2 regions of the Rossellomorea sp. NS-SX7 genome follow, and region 1 is predicted to be linked to the other one. Evidence: riboswitches for the same ligand, from Rfam matches in the RefSeq annotation. Region 1 holds a riboswitch; the other holds the start of a gene.

Region 1 (10,118 bases):
AGCGGTATTAACAGGTTAAATAAAATTGATAATACTATTCTTTAGAGAGAATAGACAATACTACAAATGACAATTATAAGTAATTCCTTTAAAACTTCCCGCCTTTAAGGGTCTTTTTTTTATCTTCCAAACATAGATATGATAATGATTCGTGGAAAGGACGAGCATTTCATGAACCTATATCATATCTATAGAAACGAACAACATACATTGCTTTATCACGGTATCATGTATTTCCTGATGGGAGTCGGGATGCTGCTTGTTGTGGAAACACTGTTTTACTTCCCGCTTCTATTGTTTATACCTGCTTTAACCAATCTCTATCTGAGCCAAAGCATCAAAAAAGAAATCAGGAAGGCAACTCGCTTATATTATGAAAACATTCCTGTCTCGAGTCATTCATTGATAGGTGTTAAGACAAAGGAAGGCTTTTTTTACTTGAAAACAAATGGCTGGTCCAGCTATTCACTTCAAAGGACTTCCTTGATCAACAATCCCAAGCATTTTGTATTTCATCGAAAAGACAAAATGCCGCTCACATTATGTAAGTGGAGCAGAAGGATTGTCATTGCACATGAAGAGACAAAATTAGAATATAAACTGAAATATCACAGCACAACTGCCATTGAATGGAGAAGCGAAGAAAATGGGGATACAATCCTTCTTTATAAGGGTAATAAGCGTTGGGTGTTGAATTATAAGGGGGTCAATCGGCTTTCTCTGCAAAAAGGCTTTCTCCCGCAAAGCTTTCAAAAGCTGTTCGATAGCCATCACAGCCATATCACTTTTTTTGAAGCTTATTCGGAGGCGGATGACTGGCTGCTCATTTTTTTATGGCTTGTCGATTCTGATTATTTTCTTACATCCTAGTCATCCTTTTTAGTGGTTAGGGAAACATAAGAGGGTGTGGGAGGTGAGGAGATGAACGCAACGTATAAGGAATGCCTGAATGCTTTGCAAAAATGTTTGGAGGCATGCAACATCTGCTATCATGCTTCATTGAAAGAAGAACAGCGTATGATGGAGTGCATAGAGCTTGATCGGGAATGCGCAGATATTTGCTCTTATGCCATCAATGCCATACAAAGGAGCAGCAAGTTTGTACCGGGGATCCTTTCCCTGTGCGCAGACATTTGTGATGCATGTGGCAAAGAGTGTGATTCACACGACCATAGGCATTGCCAGGATTGTGCAGAAGCGTGTTTTCGGTGCGCAGAGTCGTGCAGGAAAGTTATATGAAGAACGTGGAATGCTTCTTGAAGGGGCATTCTTTTTTTGTTAAATAAAATGGTGCAGCGGGATGGGACTCTGCGTAGACGAACATGTTTTGAAAAAATTCGTCCTATTAATGGGTCTGTTTGGTTCAAACGGTTCAAATTTTTAAATGAATGAGTATCTTGCGTGAAATTATGACAAAAACTATGATAGAATAATAATAATCGAATAGGTTTCCTTCGGGGCAGGGTGAAATTCCCTACCGGCGGTGATGAGCATGATGCTCTCAGTCCGTGACCCGGCTGATCAAGGTCAGACGGTGGATTTGGTGAAACTCCAAAGCCGACAGTTAAAGTCTGGATGGGAGAAGGAACGGCAGTATTTTATGACTAAAGAACAGATATCCAAAAGACATATGGAGTTTTCTGAATAGTTTCATTAAATACGTTTATTTGTCATGCCAATCTCCCCAAGTCATCTTGCTTGGGGTTTTATTTATATAGAGAGGAGGGGGACTGTTGAAGCACACGGATTATATGGAACTTGCACTGAGTATGGCCAAAGCCACGCAGGGTCAAACATCACCAAACCCGGCAGTGGGTGCTGTTGTTGTAAACGATGGAGCCATTGTAGGATTAGGTGCACATTTAAAAGCCGGAGAAGGACACGCTGAGGTTCACGCAATCAAAGCAGCAGGCGAGAAAGCGAAGGAAGCAGACATTTATGTTACTCTGGAACCCTGTTCTCACTATGGGAAAACACCTCCGTGTTCACAGCTTATTATCTCAAGTGGAATTAAAAGGGTATTCATTGCAAGTACAGATCCAAATCCATTGGTATCCGGCAAAGGGATAGAACAGCTGCGTGACGCCGGAATACAAGTGCATGTTGGAGAGTGTCAGGCTGAAGCATTGGAACTCAATAAACACTTCTTTCATTTTATTAAACACAAGACACCATATGTGACGTTGAAAACCGCCGTTACACTGGATGGTAAAACTGCTGCTTCTTCAGGAGACAGTAAATGGATCACTTCCGAACAATCAAGACTCGATGTCCACTATGATCGTCACCGGCATGACGCGATATTAGTTGGAGTCAATACCATCATCCGCGACAACCCGCACCTTACCACCCGTTTGCCCCAAGGTGGAAAAAACCCCATTCGAATTATTTTAGATAATGATTTAAGAACACCTTTAGAATCAAACATTGTGAAAGATAACGAAAGTAAAACCATTATTATTACAAGTGAATCAGTAAAAGAAGAGGACAAAATTCCTTTCATGGAAGCAGGTTGTGAAATCATTTCCCTGCCGTTAAGCCGCATCGACCTTCATCAAGTTTTGAAGGAATTAGGGACAAGATCGATCCAATCGGTTTATGTAGAAGGCGGCTCAGCAGTGCATGGTTCCTTTCTTGAAGAAAATGCTTTTCAGGAACTCATCATGTACATGGCTCCTAAGCTAATAGGCGGAAAGGATGCTTTCACCAGCTTTGGAGGAAGAGGTATATCTTCCATTACAGAAGGCATGGATATGAACATTGTTTCTGTTGATTCTATTGGAGAAGATATCAAAATAGTGGCTGTCCCAAAAAAACAATCCAGAATGAAAGAAGGTTGATGAATTGTTTACGGGAATCATAGAGGAAATCGGTAAAATAGACCAAATAAAAAAATCAGCTGCATCAATGATACTTACCATTGCTGCGAAACGAATTCTAAAAGATGTCCATATCGGAGACAGCATAAGTGTGAACGGAGTATGTTTGACGGTAACGTCCTTTACAGAAAATCAATTTCAAGTCGATGTGATGCCGGAAACATTTGAAGCGACAACCCTTAGGAACTTATCGGCAGGTTCACATGTCAACCTGGAAAGAGCGATGGCAGCCGGCGGCCGATTTGGCGGCCACTTTGTAAATGGTCATGTCGATGCTACAGGGACGATCAAGAGGCTCCAGCAAGTCGAAAATGCTGTTTATGTTGAAATTTCAATTCCATCAGAACTTTCTCCTTATTTTATCATGAAAGGGTCCGTTGCGATTGATGGCACCTCTTTAACGGTATTTGGATTAAGCGATGATTCCATCACTGTTTCACTCATTCCACAAACGAGGGGAGATACGATACTGGGCCAAAAGAAGACAGGTGACATCGTCAATGTGGAATGTGACGTCATGGCCAAGTATTTCCACCGTTTCTATGAACAGACCCAGCAAAAGCAAGGCAGTGCAAGCAAGATCAGCTATGATTTTTTGAATCAACATGGATTTGCTGACTAATGGAGGAGGAATGGAAAGTGTTTCATACAATTGAAGAAGCAATAGAGGATCTGAAAAACGGGAAGGTCGTCATCGTAGTAGATGATGAAAATCGGGAAAATGAAGGAGATTTCATTGCTCTTGCCGATAAAGCCACACCGGAAGTGATAAATTTCATGGCAAAAGAAGGAAGAGGGCTGATATGTGCGCCGATTTCCGAAGATCTTTCAATGAAATTGAAACTTTCACCGATGACGGATGAAAACACAGATCCCCACGGAACTGCGTTTACCATCAGTATCGATCATCGTTCTTCGACCACTGGGATCAGTGCGTTTGAAAGGTCAGCAACCATTCAGGAGCTTTTGAATCCTACCTCGCAACCCGAGGATTTCAAACGTCCAGGACACGTATTTCCCCTCGTCGCCAAAAAAGGCGGTGTGTTGAAGCGGGCAGGACATACAGAAGCGGCGATCGATCTCGCGGCCATCGCCGGGTCAAAACCAGCAGGTGTCATCTGTGAAATCATGAACGAAGATGGCACGATGGCAAGAGTTCCTGAATTAATGAAGATGGCAGAGAAATGGGATTTGAAGATCATCACCATCGAAGATTTGATTCGCTACCGCCGGAAAAAAGAAAAACTTGTTACGAGGGAAGTTGAAATAGAATTACCAACTGAGTTCGGTCAATTCAAGGCAGTTGCATACACGGAAAACCTTACCGGCAAAGAACACATCGCCCTGGTCAAGGGGGAGTGGAAAGAAGATGAGGAAGTTCTGGTCAGGGTGCATTCAGAATGCCTTACCGGGGATGTCTTCGGTTCGAACCGCTGCGACTGCGGTCCTCAGCTTGCCACTGCCCTTGCACAGATAGAAGAAGCGGGACAAGGGGTATTGTTATACATGAGGCAAGAGGGTAGAGGCATCGGCCTAATCAATAAATTGAAAGCTTACAAGCTTCAAGAAGAAGGACTTGATACAGTCGAGGCAAATCATAAACTTGGATTCGGAGCGGATTTGCGCGAATACGGTATAGGCGCTCAAATTTTGAGGGATCTGAATATCCAGCGGATCAGGCTGCTAACCAATAATCCACGAAAAATTGCAGGTATCAATGGATATGGTTTGGAGATCGTCGGAAGGGTGCCCATTCAAGTACCGACAAAGCTGGAAAACGAGAATTATTTAAGAACGAAGCATTCAAAGCTGGGTCATCTATTGAAGTTCTAGTAACAGTTGCAAACATCTAAAAAAAACAATCTTTCGGAGGAATGAAAAATGAAAACAATCTATGAAGGTAATTTAGTTGGAACAGGACTGAAAGTGGCGATCGTCGTATCACGTTTTAATGAATTCATCACATCCAAGCTGCTTGGAGGAGCAGAGGATGCTCTAAAAAGACATGGTGTCGATGAAGGTGACATCTCCGTTACTTGGGTGCCGGGAGCATTTGAAATCCCGATGATTGCGAAAAAACTTGCACGTTCAGGAAAATATGATGCCGTCATCACTCTTGGAACGGTCATCCGCGGGGCCACTGCACACTTTGAATATGTAAGCGGCGAAGTAGCTAAAGGAGTGGCAGGTCTTGCATTGCAGGAAGACATCCCGGTCATCTTCGGTGTCCTGACAACTGATACGATCGAGCAGGCAATCGAGCGTGCAGGTACGAAAGCAGGAAACAAAGGTTGGGAAGCTGCCGTTTCAGCTATTGAAATGGCGAATCTTGTCCGTGAAATCGATAAGTGAAAATATAAAAGCTAATGAGATTATAGAGCCGGTTCCGTGTTGGGGCCGGCTTTATTCATCAGTGAGTGTGGATTGGGCATTTTTGATTGGGAATTCTGATTGGGGGATTTGTCGCAGCATGGAATACATTGTAATTAAGCAATTGATCGTAGCTCGTGGTGCTTTTGGGGAGTTGCTTAAATAGAATTATTCTAGGAAGATCCCTACAATAATCAACCGAACCAAACATCCGATAATTTTTATTGGCAAACCCCCGCCTTTTTGCTACAATAATATCTTGTGGCTCACCCTTATGGGATTGAGCGGGTAGGGAGAGGGCAGTTTTATAGGAAGATTATATGAAGGAACGTAAAGGTATTTTTCAGTTAAAGGATCATGGTACCTCGTTCAAGCAGGAGATAATGGCCGGAGCGATTGGTTATTTTACGATTGTGTATATTATCGCAGTAAATGCACTCATTCTTTCTGAAGCTGGAATTCCATTTGAAGGAGCGGTTATGGCAACCATACTGGCTTCTTTTGTTGGATGTTTGGTCATGGCCTTTTGGGCTAATGCACCAATTCTTCTGGTTCCGGGAATGGGCATCAATGCGATGTTTACATTCACTCTGGTGAAGTCTTCAGGCTTAACGTGGCAGGAAGCCTTGGCTGTTGTAGTTGTTTCAGGGATACTGTTCATGATTATTGCATTTACGAAGCTTTCGAAAGTATTATCGGAGGCCATCCCGAAGACATTGAAAGAGGCGATCACAGTCGGTCTCGGAATGTTTTTAATGTTCATCGGTCTTGAAAAAGGCGGTCTGATCCAACGAGGGGACTCAGCGCTCATTACGATCGGTGACTTTGGGGAATTGAAGGTTCTGGCTACGGTGCTGACCTTCCTGGTTACGATTTTTCTTTTTATTCGCAACGTAAAAGGTCAATTTTTGTGGAGTATCGCTTTTGGAACATTGTTAGGGTTCATCTTTGGTATTGAGCCTTCCATTTCAGGAAGTACATTTCATTGGAGTGAATACGGGCAGGTTTTTGGACAAATGTCTTTTGATGCCATTTTGAAAATTCCGTTTTGGATCGCAGTATTTTCCGTAACGATGGTGCTGGTATTTGAGAACATCGGCCTGATACATGGACATGTCGATATGATAGAACAGCCTCACAAGTATCCAAAAGCCTTTCAAGCAAATGCATTTTCCGCGTTCACATCGGGATTCTTTGGAACAAGCCCGACTGTTTCGACGGTTGAAAGCGCAGCAGCTATGACAGCAGGGGGAAGGACAGGTCTGACCTCGCTTACGACCGGGGTTCTATTCCTTGGATCTGTTTTATTCATTCCTTATTTAAAGTGGATTCCGGATCATGCGATCGCTCCGATCCTCATCATCATTGGAGGATTGATGATACAAAATATCCGTCATATGGATCTTAGGGATCTGACGGAGGCATTTCCGGCCATCTTTATCATTGCGATGATTCCGTTTACTTATAGCATTGCAGACGGTATAGCAATCGGGTTCATCATGTATCCGATCTTGAAAATGGCTACCGGTAAAGCAAGGGAAGTATCCATTCCGCTTTACATTATTGCCGGATTATTTTTAATGAACTTCTTTGTTCATTCGATACATTGATTTTTTAGTCTGTAAAAGGAGGCGACACGATTGTCGTCTCTTTTTTTTATTTGGAATGCTTTATTTCAGGTGTCTGTTTTATCAGCCTGCCTGCAAGGTGACAAGATGCTCCCAAATCATGCATTAATATACATATTCTGTAGACTTTCCGCATATTTCTTGGTATTATTAAGAAAAAATAAATCGAATGGACCACTTTTTATACATATATTGGTTGCATACAGGTTGAAGGCAGGGGTGGAAACGATGGAAGTATTTGTCGCAAGGCAGCCGATTTTTGATAGTAATGAGGAAAAGGCAGCCTACGAGCTTCTATATAGGCAAAATCAACTGAATATGTTTCCCGATATCGATGGAGACACAGCGACAGCAGATGTCATCATTAACAGTTTCTTGAATATAGGGATCGATTCACTATCCTCTGGTAAACCTTGTTTCATTAATTTTACTGAAAATCTTCTGAAATTAAGGGTTCCCACTTATTTTAATCCGAGGGAGATTGTGGTTGAAATTCTGGAATCGGTAGAGCCGAGCAGGAGCGTGGTGGACATATGCCTGGAACTCAAGAAGCTGGGGTATAAGATTGCATTGGATGATTTCATCTTTAATGATTCGAATCCTTTCTGTAAAGAGCTTATGAGGGCTGCAGATTTTGTCAAGGTTGATTTCCAGTCCACGACGGAGGAAATGAGAAGGAATATAGAAGTTTTATCTAATTTATTGGGCTATAAGATGATCGCTGAAAAAGTCGAAACAGAGCTTCAGTATCAGGAGGCAAGACAGAAGGGATACCACTATTTCCAAGGTTATTTTTTCAGCAAACCGAAGATTATCGCGTCGCATGATGTACCGGTTTATTTTCATTCCTACTATTCTATCATTCAAAGTCTTGAGATGTCAGAGCCAAGTATCGATGTAATCAGTGGATTGATTGAGCAGGACCTCTCACTTTCTTATAAACTTTTAAAGCTTATCAATTCACCTGCATACCGGCCAAAGCATAAAATCCATTCTATCCGTCAAGCGATCGTATTACTAGGATTAATGGAAATCAAAAGGTGGATTTATGTGCTGGCGGTAAGGGAACAGGTGGCACACAGAAAAAAACTGGAAAATGAAGTGATCACACTATGTCTCACAAGGGCAAAAATGTGCGAACTTGCAGCGAAGAAAGTAAAAGGAGCCGTTAATACATCGAGCTATTTTCTGGCAGGTATGTTTTCCTTGATGGATACAATCCTATCGGTTCCAATGATGAAGATACTCGATGATTTACCTTTGAATGATGACATTTGCGATGCATTGATCGGAAAATCTAATGAGTTGACGGATATGCTGGAATTGGTCATTTCAATCGAAAAGGCTGACTGGACGGATCTTGATAAAAAAATGAACACGTTAAATCTGACGGAGCAGGATATTTCAGAAAGTTATCAACAAGCCTGTCAATGGGCGGAAGAGCTTCTCACACAGGAGCTGACCCATTGAAGGGGTCACCATACAGGTTTATAAGAACCAGGCTTTAAGAATTTTCTTTGTGGTTTGATGTAACGTTTCAATTCCATCAGCAAGAGCCGCTGGACTTTCCTTGAGGAAACTTGTTTAGCGATATCTGCAGGAAATGGATAAATACCGATCGAATTAAATCGAACTCTGAACAGGCCTTCTTGCAGAAGGTCTTTATTTTGGTTTAATATCCTGCAAAAGACAAGTACATCACGTGAATTGTTTTCATCCTCCGCTTCGCTTACTTCCCGCACTTGAAACCTGAAGTCTATTTCATCCATGGATCCCACCTCACTCATTATAAAAACTAAAATAGTATAGTATAAAGTGTAACTGTTTTCGGAAGTATTTTCAGTAAAAACATGCGTATCAGAACATATCGGGTTTACAATATAGTAAACTGATATTGAGTGAATGCGCATTGCCAAATGGAATCGTTTATGGCAATCTTATGATAAAAAGAATCTTAATGATTCCTAAGCAGACTCTGATGAAATTATCATTGGTGTCAACAAACCCATATAATAAATAAATAGTCTGACAGATTGTAAGTAACGGAGGGCTTCATGATGAAACTAAATCTCATTAAATGTCACGGTTCGGGAAATGACTTTTTATTGATCGACGAAATATCCAATGATTATTCTTTTACAGAAGAAGCAAGACAAAACCTTGCCATTTCATTATGCGACAGGAAAAAAGGTCTAGGGGCGGATGGTATTCTATTCGTTTTGGATAGCAAGCACTGCGATGCCGTAATGAGGGTTTTTAACGCAGATGGTTCTGAAGCTTCCATGTGTGGTAATGGTCTCAGATGTGTAGGCCGGTATGTATGTGAATTAGTTGATAAAGAGGAGATCATGGTTGAAACGATGAAAGCTGATTTGAGAGTTTCTTCAGCTCCTGCCATCTATGATGATCTGCCGACTTATAACGTGGAAATTTCCCCGGTGTATTTTGATCTTGATAAAGTACCGATGAATATGAATCATTCTCAAGTGGTGGACCAAAAGATCCCGGAAATATCGGATCGTTTGCAGTTTACGGTATTAGCGGTTCCAAATCCCCATTTAATCAGTATCGTGAATGCCGATACCATTGTATCCAATGAACAAAAGATCATTTCAGAAACGGTAAATGGACCGAATAATCTCTTCCCGGACGGGGTGAATGTAAGTTTTGTGCATCCTTTGGAAAAAGGTTCTATCTATGTCCGTACATTTGAAAGAGGTGTAGGGTTTACGAATGCGTGCGGTACTGCGATGTCAGCATCAAGTCTGGTCACATGTCTGCTTGGTCAGAATGGGTACGGTGACGAAATCGAGGTCTATAACAATGGAGGAAAGGTAAGGGTGGTCGTGAACCGTAAAGAAACCGGTGAGTACTTTATGGAATTGATCGGAAATGCTACCTATATGTTCGAAGCTGAACTGGATTTATCTTTGACACATCCTGAGGAATTCGAAGTGATATCACAAACGGATCTCAACGAAGAAGGTGCATACGGGCTCCTTCAGAAGCATGCCAAAGAAGTTGTGGACAGTAAAGTATTTACAAATGCATAAATGAATGAGCCTGGGCGCCTCCGTCCAGGCTTATTTTCTGCTTTTTTTAAGAAAGTTGATTACTTCATCAAAAGGCTGATGCTCCTTTACCCGCTCAAAATGACTGAAAGGACAACCATGCCTTGTAAAGCGTTTTAATACTTCTTCCATCGTAAACTGTTCCGGGTTTAATCCTTCGTTCACTTCAT
Region 2 (10,118 bases), 180 kb from region 1:
GTTTGAATATACTACATTTTTCGGAATGACACTGGTAGGGTCGTTCATTATTATTTATTTCATTTATAAGAAGACGATTCTTGGTGTAGTGGCTTTGCCGATTGCCTTATTGATCATCGCTTATGCAAGTATGTTCCCTAAAGATATCAGCCCGCTGATTCCGGCTCTTCAAAGTGACTGGTTAAAGATACATGTCACCACTGTCGCTGCAGGGGAATCAATTCTTGCAATCAGCTTTGTGGCTGGATTGATCTATTTATTGAAATCGGTTGATCATACAAAAGGAAGCAGACAGTCATTCTGGCTTGAGACTGTCATGTATGGAATCATAGTAGTACTTGGATTTATCGTGGCTTCTACAGGATTTACGTTATCGAATTATGAAGCAACCTTTAACTATGTGAATCAACAAGGCCAGGAAGTAGTTTCAGAATATACTCTTCCTGCAATCGTGGGCCCGAATGAGGGCGAATTAGTAACAGAAAATGCAATGGAACCATGGGCGGAAATGCCGGCATTGATCAATGCGAAAAAATTGAACACGGTCATATGGTCATTTATTTCAGGAACCGTGATTTATCTGTTATTGCGCCTCGTATTCCGGAAGCGCATAGCTGCTAAGATACAGCCTGCTGTTAAGAGTGTTAACCTCGACTTAATGGACGAAATCGGTTACCGTTCTGTACTGATCGGGTTCCCCGTTTTCACTTTGGGCGGATTGATCTTTGCCATGATTTGGGCTCAAATCGCCTGGACAAGGTTCTGGGGCTGGGATCCCAAAGAAGTGTGGGCGCTTATCACCTTCTTGTTCTACGCCGCATTCCTGCATCTCCGTCTTTCAAAAGGATGGCATGGGGAAAAGTCAGCCTGGCTGGCAGTTATCGGTTTCGCTATCATCATGTTTAACTTAGTGGCTGTAAACCTGATCATCGCTGGATTGCATTCATACGCATAATCGGGACAGGACTGAGAGGCTGACGAAACGGGAATCAAATTCTCTTTGAGTCAGTCTCTTTTTTGAATTACAATAAGGATAATGATGGAATTACCTAAAAGGAGGACCTATTCATGGAGGAAATCATTCGCATATTGGTTGTAGATGATGAAGACCGCATTAGAAGATTGCTGAAGATGTATTTAGAAAGAGAAAATTATATCATTGATGAAGCTGAAAACGGTGAAGATGCTTTAGGAAAAGCCCTTGAAAATGATTATGATTGTATTTTACTTGATATCATGATGCCTGGAATGGATGGGATCGAGGTGTGCAAGCATCTTCGTGAAACAAAGTCTACCCCTGTCATCATGCTGACGGCAAAAGGGGAAGAAGTGAACAGAGTACAGGGCTTCGAAGTAGGGACCGACGATTATATCGTTAAACCATTTTCACCAAGGGAAGTGGTCCTCAGAGTAAAAGCATTGTTACGACGGTCTTCCAAAACGAATTACATACAAACAGAGGCAAAAGCGAAAGATCTCATCGTGTATCCTCATCTGACAATCGATAATGATGCACATCGCGTAACTGCAGACGGGGTGGATGTCAACCTGACCCCTAAAGAATATGAACTGCTGTATTTCCTGTCAAAATCCCCTGATAAGGTGTTTGACCGGGAGCATCTTCTTAAAGAAGTATGGCACTATGAGTTCTTTGGAGACTTAAGAACCGTTGATACACATGTGAAGCGATTGAGAGAAAAGCTGAACAAAGTATCTGAGATGGCAGCTAAAATGATTGTCACCGTTTGGGGAGTGGGATATAAATTCGAGGTTACAAATGAATGAGGCTTTGGCGAAGTGTAGTAGGAAAACTGTGGGTCACCATTTTATTGCTGGTCTCATTTGTCCTCTTTATATTAACGATCCTGCTGCTCGAGTTTTTCCAGAACTATCATGTGGATGAAGTCGAGAAAGAATTAACGAATACAGCAGAAAAAGTAGCCAGAATCGTCGAAAATCATAAAGATCTGGAACTGGGGATGGAACTGGGAAAGGAAATCATTGATGAACCGGTCAATATCCTGATTGTGCTCGATGATGATAAATCTGTATATTCTCATGATTCAAAAGGGAATCATGGTGATATTCATTCCCTGATTTTAAAAGATGAAGATTTGAAAAGGGTCTCTGAAGAAAAAAAGGTAAAAAAAGAATTTGAATTATCCTCCGATTCTTCAGATAACAGATATGAGAATATCATAGTGGTCGGAACGCCGCTGCATATTGATGACCGGGACGGGGCTGTGTATTTATATCAGTCACTTGGGGTTATTAAAGATACAACACGGCAAACAACTAAGCTCATCCTTCTTGCAGCCGGGATCGCTATCATCCTGACTACCATCTTTGCCTTTTTCCTTTCCACGCGTATAACGGCACCTCTGAGAAAAATGAGGGAAGCAGCTTTTGAAGTGGCAAAGGGAAAATTCGATACGAAGGTACCCATCCTGACAAAGGATGAAATAGGGGAATTAGCTACTGGATTCAATCAAATGGGAAGACAGCTCAAATTTCATATCAATGCCCTAAGTCAGGAGAAAGAACAGCTTTCGAGCATTTTAAGCAGTATGGCAGATGGAGTCATCACGTTTAACCGGGATGGAACGATTCTGATAACAAATCCCCCGGCAGACCGGTTCCTGCAGCAATGGTATTACGAACAGAGCGACATGGGTGATGAGCCGATTCCGACTTCGGTCAAAGAGCTCCTCCAAAATGTAGTCGTCACCGAGACTGAGCAGACAGGAGAAATCACTCTTCAAGGAAGGTCTTATGTTGTGATTGTAAGTCCCCTATACAATAATAATACAATCAGGGGCGCAGTTATGGTCGTCCGCGATATGACCGAAGAGAGAAGATTGGATAAACTGCGCAAGGACTTCATTGCAAATGTATCCCATGAACTTCGCACACCGATATCCATGCTGCAAGGCTACAGTGAAGCAATTGTGGATGACATCGCAGAATCTGAAGAAGAAAAGAAAGAAATCGCACGTATCATTTATGATGAATCCCTTAGAATGGGACGTCTAGTGAATGACCTTTTGGATCTTGCAAGAATGGAAGCAGGCCATATCACGTTAAACAAGGACTCTGTCCCGATCATGTCGTTTACGGAGAGAGTGACGAATAAATTTCTCGGACTTGCAAGGGATAACCGGGTTTCGATTTACTTTGAAAGCAATGTCGATTTGAAAAAGGAAATGACAATGGATCCAGACAGGATCGAGCAAGTATTGACAAACCTGATCGATAATGCAGTAAGGCACACTCCTGAAGAAGGAACCGTTACGGTTTCATTAACGGAAGGGAAGGGTGGATTTTTGTTTCATGTAAAAGATACTGGCTCGGGAATTCCTGAAGAAGATCTTCCTTTCGTATTTGAACGTTTTTATAAGGCAGATAAAGCACGGACGCGGGGGAAATCAGGGACAGGACTTGGCTTGGCAATTGCTAAGAACATAGTGGAAGGTCATAATGGCCATATACAGGTTCATAGCAAACTTGACCAAGGGACAACATTCACATTCTTTCTTCCTTTTCGGTCATAAATCGATGAAAATCCCCGGCAAATAAGGAAAATGAAGAAATGTGACGATAAATCTTGTTACATGGGGAACAATTTTCATTAAAAAGTCAGCAGTAGACACCTCTGAGGGCAGGGAATACTGTTGGCTTTTTTCGATTATTGTCCGGTTTTGAAATCGGTTGAAAAAAATGTTTCGATGTGTAACTTTTTAAAAAAATAATCGACTAATTAGTTGACGGGGAGGGGTAAAATGAACTCCGTTTTTGACGAATTATATTCTAAATATCACCAGGATGTCTTTAACTTCTTGATATACATGGTGCAAAACCGGCAGCAGGCGGAAGACATGGTTCAGGAAGTGTATATCCGGGTCCTTAAGTCATATCAGCATTTTGAAGGGAAAAGTTCTGAAAAAACATGGCTTTTTTCCATTGCTAAAAATGTGGCGATCGATCATTTCAGAAAACAAAAAAATTGGAAAAATCGGATATTGGAAAAATTCGATTGGAACCGCAATGATCTGCCTTCAGATGATGCACCTCCTGAAGAAATCGTTGTCGCCAATGAAGAAATACAAGTATTATATCAATGCTTGAAGCACAGTTCGACAGACTATCGTCTCGTCATCATCATGCGCTACCTTCAAGAGTTGTCCATCAAAGAAACGGCTGAAATATTGGAGTGGTCAGAAAGTAAAGTGAAGACAACACAGCATAGAGCATTAAAATGGCTGAAAATAGAGATGAGTCAGCGCCTGAGAAAGGAGGAGAAGGAGATTGAGAAAATCAGAATGGAACGATCGTGATATCGAAGAGATGATCAAACAGATGCCAAAAATAAAAGATGACCGCCATCCATCTCATATATACTCCAAAATGAAAATGGGGAAAAAGCCGTGGAACAGTCTGCGGCGGTACGTACCGGCTCTTGTGACACTTGCTGCTCTTTTTATTGTAGTTCTCTTGTCACCTGCACTGATGTCACAGCTTTCAGGCGAAGACAGCGCGATGGAAGGTGCTTTTTCCACTGATTCTTCAGGTGGTGAAGCAAAAACGGCAAAGGACTCACCCTCTACCGAATCAGACTCCGGTTTGGCGCAGGACTCCAATGGAGAAAGTCAACTCAAAATGGCAGAAGAACATGACAAAGAAACAGAGACACTCTTAGCTCCAGAAAAAGAACCGCAGCATGAAAGACTTTCAGTATTTAAGGAAGATGTGGCTGAGAAAGACTTTTATTCATATGGGCTTGTTTCTGGTGATGCGATACCAGTACCGGTTTCGGTCGTTGCAGCAGTCGATCAAAGCCAGAAAGATTGGGTGGAGCACTATGAAACCATTTCCGGCCGGCTGCCGGAAACCGAGTGGGGGTTTCAGGATTATTTTCCTATCAAGGGGGATTTAACACTCAGTGAAGACAAAAAAAGCGTAGTGTTGATCCTTGAAGAGAACCATCCTTACAGTGGAAGCAGTGCAATCGAGTCCAATTTTTATCAATCACTCCTATATTCATTTGAAGAGAAAGATGTGAAGGAAATCAACCTTCAATATAAAGATGGTAGTACACCGGAATTCAGTCATTATGGACCATTATCCTCCATCCCGCTGAATCAGGACTTACACCATGCATTTTATAGTTATTCACCTGGCGGACACGGCAGCTACCTGGTTCCGGGTTCCATCTCCAGTAAAAATGTAAAGCAATCGATAGAAGCAATGAAAGAAACTCCTTCAGAGTTCTTTAAAAGCGTGATACCAGAAAGTATTTCAATGGATGTGACAGAAGCTGAAAATGTGGTCACTGTCAGATTCAATAAGACAGTAGATTTAAACTCAATGAATTTTCATCATGCACAGGAATTCATTGAGGGGATACTGCTTACCGCCAAGAGTTCAGGCTATGAAAAAGTTCAGTTCCAAAACATCGAACAGGAACAATGGAACGGTTTCACCTTTACAGAGCCGCTTGCGACGCCTTTAAGTCCGAACAAAAAAAAGTTGGAGCAATAGATCATGGATGACCGAGATGGAATGTTGATTCTATTTCGGTCGTTTTTTTGTTGATGGACTTTTTAGTCCGTTTGGTAAATATATGGGACTCCAGGTGATTTTTCAGCTTGATTTCTAGAGGTGGCATCTTCTGCATCAGTAATGGTGCGAGTTTTCAGATGATTTTATCGGATATCTATAATTCTTCGTATATTTTTCACCATTTTACGCAAACTACCAGAAGGGAATTTTTTGCATTTCATATTTTTGGAAAGTTGTACATACAGTTTCAAGTAAAGTCATTTTCGGCATCAGTGCTGGCAGAACCAATGAAGTACGTAAATACCTTAAGGAGGACAAGCATGCTTTTAGATTACCTAAGAAGGTTTTTGATTGTTTTTTTATTGGCACTATGTGTAAGTATCATGTTCCTTACCGGTAAGGAAGTGAAAGCAATGGCCAATGAAACGGATGGTGGATGGATTTTTCCAGTCGAAGGGGTGATTACTGATCTGTATGGAACTCGTTCGGGTACTCATAAAGGAATGGACATCGGGGGAAATATCGGTTCCCCTGTCTATGCGGCTGCAGAAGGAATAGTCAGTAAATCGTATTATTCCGAGAGCTATGGCCATGTTGTATTTATTTCTCATAAGAATGGGTATGAAACAGTGTATGCCCATCTCAATGAGAGGGGAGTGTCTGAAGAACAGCGTGTGTCACAGGGTCAGCAAATCGGAAGTGTCGGAAGTACAGGCAGGTCAACTGGGGCCCATTTGCATTTTGAAGTACACAGAGGGGGGTGGACCCTGAATAAAATAAATGCAATTGATCCGTTCGAACTTTTTGGACAAGGGGAAATCGGACAACTGGTTTTTGCCAAAGAACAGGATCCTTATCAAACGATTGAAGCATCGGGACACATGAATGGGGTTCCTGAACAACGCCATGATCAAAAGAGTAACCTTGTAACAGAAACGCACGTAATACATACTGTAAAAAAGAATGAAACATTATGGGGCATTTCAAAGCAATATGGCTTGACTGTCGAAGAAGTCAAAGCTTCTAATGATACTCGCTCGTCACATATAGAGGCAGGGCAGCGCTTAGTCATTCCACAAGGGGGAAAAGAAGAAGAGTACATTGTAAAACCTGGTGATACGCTATATTCGATAGCAGAGAAAAACAGCTTGAATCTGACTGAGTTGCGGACACTGAACGGCCTGGATACTAAAGATACCATCTATCCGCTTCAAAGACTGAGAGTGAAGAGGGGAAGTTGATTACCTCGAATTCAAAATGTTTTCCTTTTACATTGACGTCGTTTTATGTATAATGATATTGTATAAAAAAATAAGATTCGTCTTCGGGGCAGGGTGAAATTCCCTACCGGCGGTGATGAAACAACGATGTTTCTAAGCCCGCGAGCCTTTAGGGGCAGGATTTGGTGTGATTCCAAAGCCGACAGTAAAGTCTGGATGGGAGAAGATGAAGGTTTTAGCCAAAACGTTTAGAAAATGGGAAGCTGAACGTTTATTTGGGTACGCCTTTTCAAACTCCGGGATGCAAGTATGATCTGGGAGTTTTTTAGTGCTGCCGTGGCTGAACGATCTTCTAAGTGAGATGAATCTCCAAAGGGAGAGAAGTGTAATGAAAAAAATGACTACTCGTACGTTCGTAACAATTGGTATGTTAAGTGCCATTTCGTATGTATTAATGCTTTTTAACTTCCCAATACCACCATTTCCTAAATTCCTGATGGTTGACTTCAGTGATGTACCAGCGCTGATTGCCGCCATTACTTTAGGACCGCTTGCCGGCATACTTGTTGAATTGTTTAAAAATATCATCGACTATGTGATGACAGGCAGCGATACTGGTGTCCCAATTGGACACTTTGCAAATTTTGCAGCAGGAGTATTCCTGATTTTGCCGACTTATTACGTATATTCCCGTTTTCAAACCAAGAAGGGGTTATTAGCCGGATTGGTTACAGGAACGATCGTAATGAGCATAGCGCTGGGGATATTAAATTATTTTGTCCTGCTTCCTGCTTACAAGTATTTCATGAACTTTGAACTTCCTGCAGGAATTATCCTTACGGGTATCGTGCCTTTTAACATTCTGAAAGGTGCGCTGGTTACCATTGTCTTCTTACTATTATTCATTCGTCTTCAGGGCTGGCTCACCAAACAGGTTACTGTTAAGAGAGCAGCTTGAGGCTGAATTTATCAAAAAAGCTCCGTCAGCTCTTTCTGACGGAGCTTTTTTTAATGCAGAAAAATCGAAATAAAAAAAGCGACCGGAATCGATCGCTTCATATATGGACTATTCGAATTTTAGTGCGTCTCCATCAAATGGTTCGTCTGCAACTTTAATTGAGTCTGTCGGACAACCTTCGAATGCATCGACCATGTCATCTTCAAGTACATCCGGCACTTCGACAGTACCCTGGTTATCATCAAGGGTAACAAACGCGATACCTTCATCATCATAGTCATAAATATCCGGAGCTGCAGCTCCACAAGCTCCACATGCAATACATGTATCTTTGTCAACGATTGTATATTTTGGCAACGAAAAAACCTCCTGAAAAAAATTCTATATAATCAATCATTCATTATACATAAAATTAATTAGAAAAATAACCTAATTTATATTTTATAGAGGAACGTAGAACATTTCAATAGTTAGGTCCTTTATTTATTATATTTATCCTAACTGTTTAAAACAAAACATCGAAAGAGATGATTTTCATGGTACAATATTTGACAATAACCTGCAAAAACAGAGGGGCAATCCAATGACGTATTTAAACTTTGTTATAGTATATTGTTTAAGGCAGTTGAATGGTGAACGATCCATCTACTCTGTTTATCATATTCTAAAAGGCAAAAAATCGTCTCAATCCATACAAGACGCCCATTTATTCCAATTACATCCTTTTTTTCTCTCACTGCCCAATCTGTCACGTGAATATTTCAATGAGAAGATCAACGAATTAGCAGAGGGACGATTCATCGAATTAAATGAAGAGTCCAAGGCACGGCTTACGGAGAAAGGGGAAGAAGCTTTACAACAGCACCAATCATCAATGTTTTTCCCCCATCATATGAATGGATTGGTATATGGTGATAGGGGGTTATTATTTTGGAGAAGGTTGAATTTACTTGTACAAGTAGTATCAAATACGAATCATAAAGAAACGTCGTATTTTCCTGTTCAACGCAGCAGAAGTGTCCAGGAATGGATAAAGAAATTCTTAAGGGGTGTCTCAGACAGGGATCGGCTCGCGCTTACCTTATTCAGGGAACTTCATAGTGTATTACGTGATATAGAGGCAAAAGAAGATCCATCTCTGCTTGTATTACGCTTAACAGGTTTCCAGGATTACGGTTTGACTGAGATTCAAACTGCTGAGAAACTGGATCTCCATGGAGAGGAATATCGTTTTAGATTTCTTAATTTACTTCATGGGGTATTGGCGAAAGTTGATGAGCAGAAACAGGGATACTCCCTTTTATTTTCGTTAAGTACTGTTAGTCAACAGCGGAGGAACTTGACTCTTTCGACTTCAAAAACATTCGATTTATATAACCAGGGTCATTCGATAGAGGAAATTTCACGAATCAGAAAGCTTAAAGCAAATACAATAGAGGATCATTTTATTGAAATCATCTTAACGCAGGAACATTTCGATACAGAGAAATTCATTGCGTCCGGTGAACTTCAAAAGGCAGCTTCCGTAATGGAGGAACTCGGTACGAAAAGACTAAAACCGATAAAGGAAAGACTCCCCCATTTAACTTATTTTCAAATCAGGATCGCGATTGCAAAGGCTGGTGAAAGAAATGAATCTCCTTCAAGAACTTAATAAGAGGTTTGGATATTCTTCATTTAGACAAGGACAAACAGAAGTGATTCAATCTGTTCTGAGCGGTCGGGACACACTCGCCATGCTTCCTACCGGAACCGGCAAATCATTATGTTTTCAAATGCCGGGGTATTTACTCGAAGGACAGGTCGTCATCGTGTCTCCGTTGCTCTCCCTGATGCAGGATCAAGTGGAGCAAATGAAGGTGAAGGGCGAAAAAAACGTCATTGCCATTAATTCTTTTTTACCCTTCCCTGAAAAGAAGCGTGCCCTTGAAAGAATACATAGGTACAAGTTCATTTTCATATCTCCAGAAATGCTGGGTAATCCGGACATCCTTGAGACTCTTCAGACATTGAAGGTATCTTTATTTGTCATCGACGAAGCGCACTGTATCTCCCAATGGGGGCCGGACTTCCGTCCCCACTATTTAAAACTGGGTGAAATAAAAAAGGGACTGGGAAATCCCACGACCCTAGCATTGACCGCAACTGCGACGGAAGAAGTAAGGGAAGATATTAAAAAAGTGCTGCAGCTTGAAGATGCTGTCGAGGTCGTTTATTCTGTAGACCGCAAAAATATTGCTCTGAATGTTGAAAAGGTCAGTTCCCATCATGAAAAAGTAAAGAAGCTTATTGAGTATGCTGCTTCCTTAAAGGGAGCGGGAGTCATTTATTTTTCCAGCAGGAGGCTTGCAGAAGAAATGGCCGCCGTTCTTAGGGAACAA

Evidence for each region. A riboswitch is a leader RNA that binds a small molecule or an ion and turns the genes downstream of it on or off. The one in region 1 is predicted to bind FMN.
Region 2: it holds a riboswitch for FMN, as region 1 does, so the genes downstream of both, ACUXV2_RS12190 (ECF transporter S component) here and ribD (bifunctional diaminohydroxyphosphoribosylaminopyrimidine deaminase/5-amino-6-(5-phosphoribosylamino)uracil reductase RibD) in region 1, are expected to answer to the same signal.

What each region holds. Positions count from the first base shown of each region.
Region 1 is NZ_CM128249.1:2,239,544-2,249,661, reverse strand. It holds gene ACUXV2_RS11190 (hypothetical protein) at 172-870, shown strand; FMN riboswitch at 1,447-1,591, shown strand; gene ribD (bifunctional diaminohydroxyphosphoribosylaminopyrimidine deaminase/5-amino-6-(5-phosphoribosylamino)uracil reductase RibD) at 1,734-2,840, shown strand; gene ribE (riboflavin synthase) at 2,845-3,501, shown strand; gene ACUXV2_RS11175 (bifunctional 3,4-dihydroxy-2-butanone-4-phosphate synthase/GTP cyclohydrolase II) at 3,519-4,712, shown strand; gene ribH (6,7-dimethyl-8-ribityllumazine synthase) at 4,761-5,231, shown strand; gene ACUXV2_RS11165 (NCS2 family permease) at 5,570-6,859, shown strand; gene ACUXV2_RS11160 (EAL and HDOD domain-containing protein) at 7,106-8,347, shown strand; gene ACUXV2_RS11155 (hypothetical protein) at 8,353-8,646, opposite strand; gene dapF (diaminopimelate epimerase) at 8,935-9,930, shown strand; gene ACUXV2_RS11145 (DNA ligase D) at 9,961-10,118, opposite strand, start outside.
Region 2 is NZ_CM128249.1:2,423,795-2,433,912, reverse strand. It holds gene ccsB (c-type cytochrome biogenesis protein CcsB) at 1-955, shown strand, start outside; gene ACUXV2_RS12215 (response regulator transcription factor) at 1,069-1,785, shown strand; gene ACUXV2_RS12210 (ATP-binding protein) at 1,782-3,551, shown strand; gene sigX (RNA polymerase sigma factor SigX) at 3,780-4,334, shown strand; gene ACUXV2_RS12200 (hypothetical protein) at 4,306-5,538, shown strand; gene ACUXV2_RS12195 (peptidoglycan DD-metalloendopeptidase family protein) at 5,880-6,800, shown strand; FMN riboswitch at 6,876-7,011, shown strand; gene ACUXV2_RS12190 (ECF transporter S component) at 7,168-7,737, shown strand; gene ACUXV2_RS12185 (ferredoxin) at 7,846-8,094, opposite strand; gene ACUXV2_RS12180 (helix-turn-helix domain-containing protein) at 8,321-9,391, shown strand; gene ACUXV2_RS12175 (RecQ family ATP-dependent DNA helicase) at 9,369-10,118, shown strand, end outside.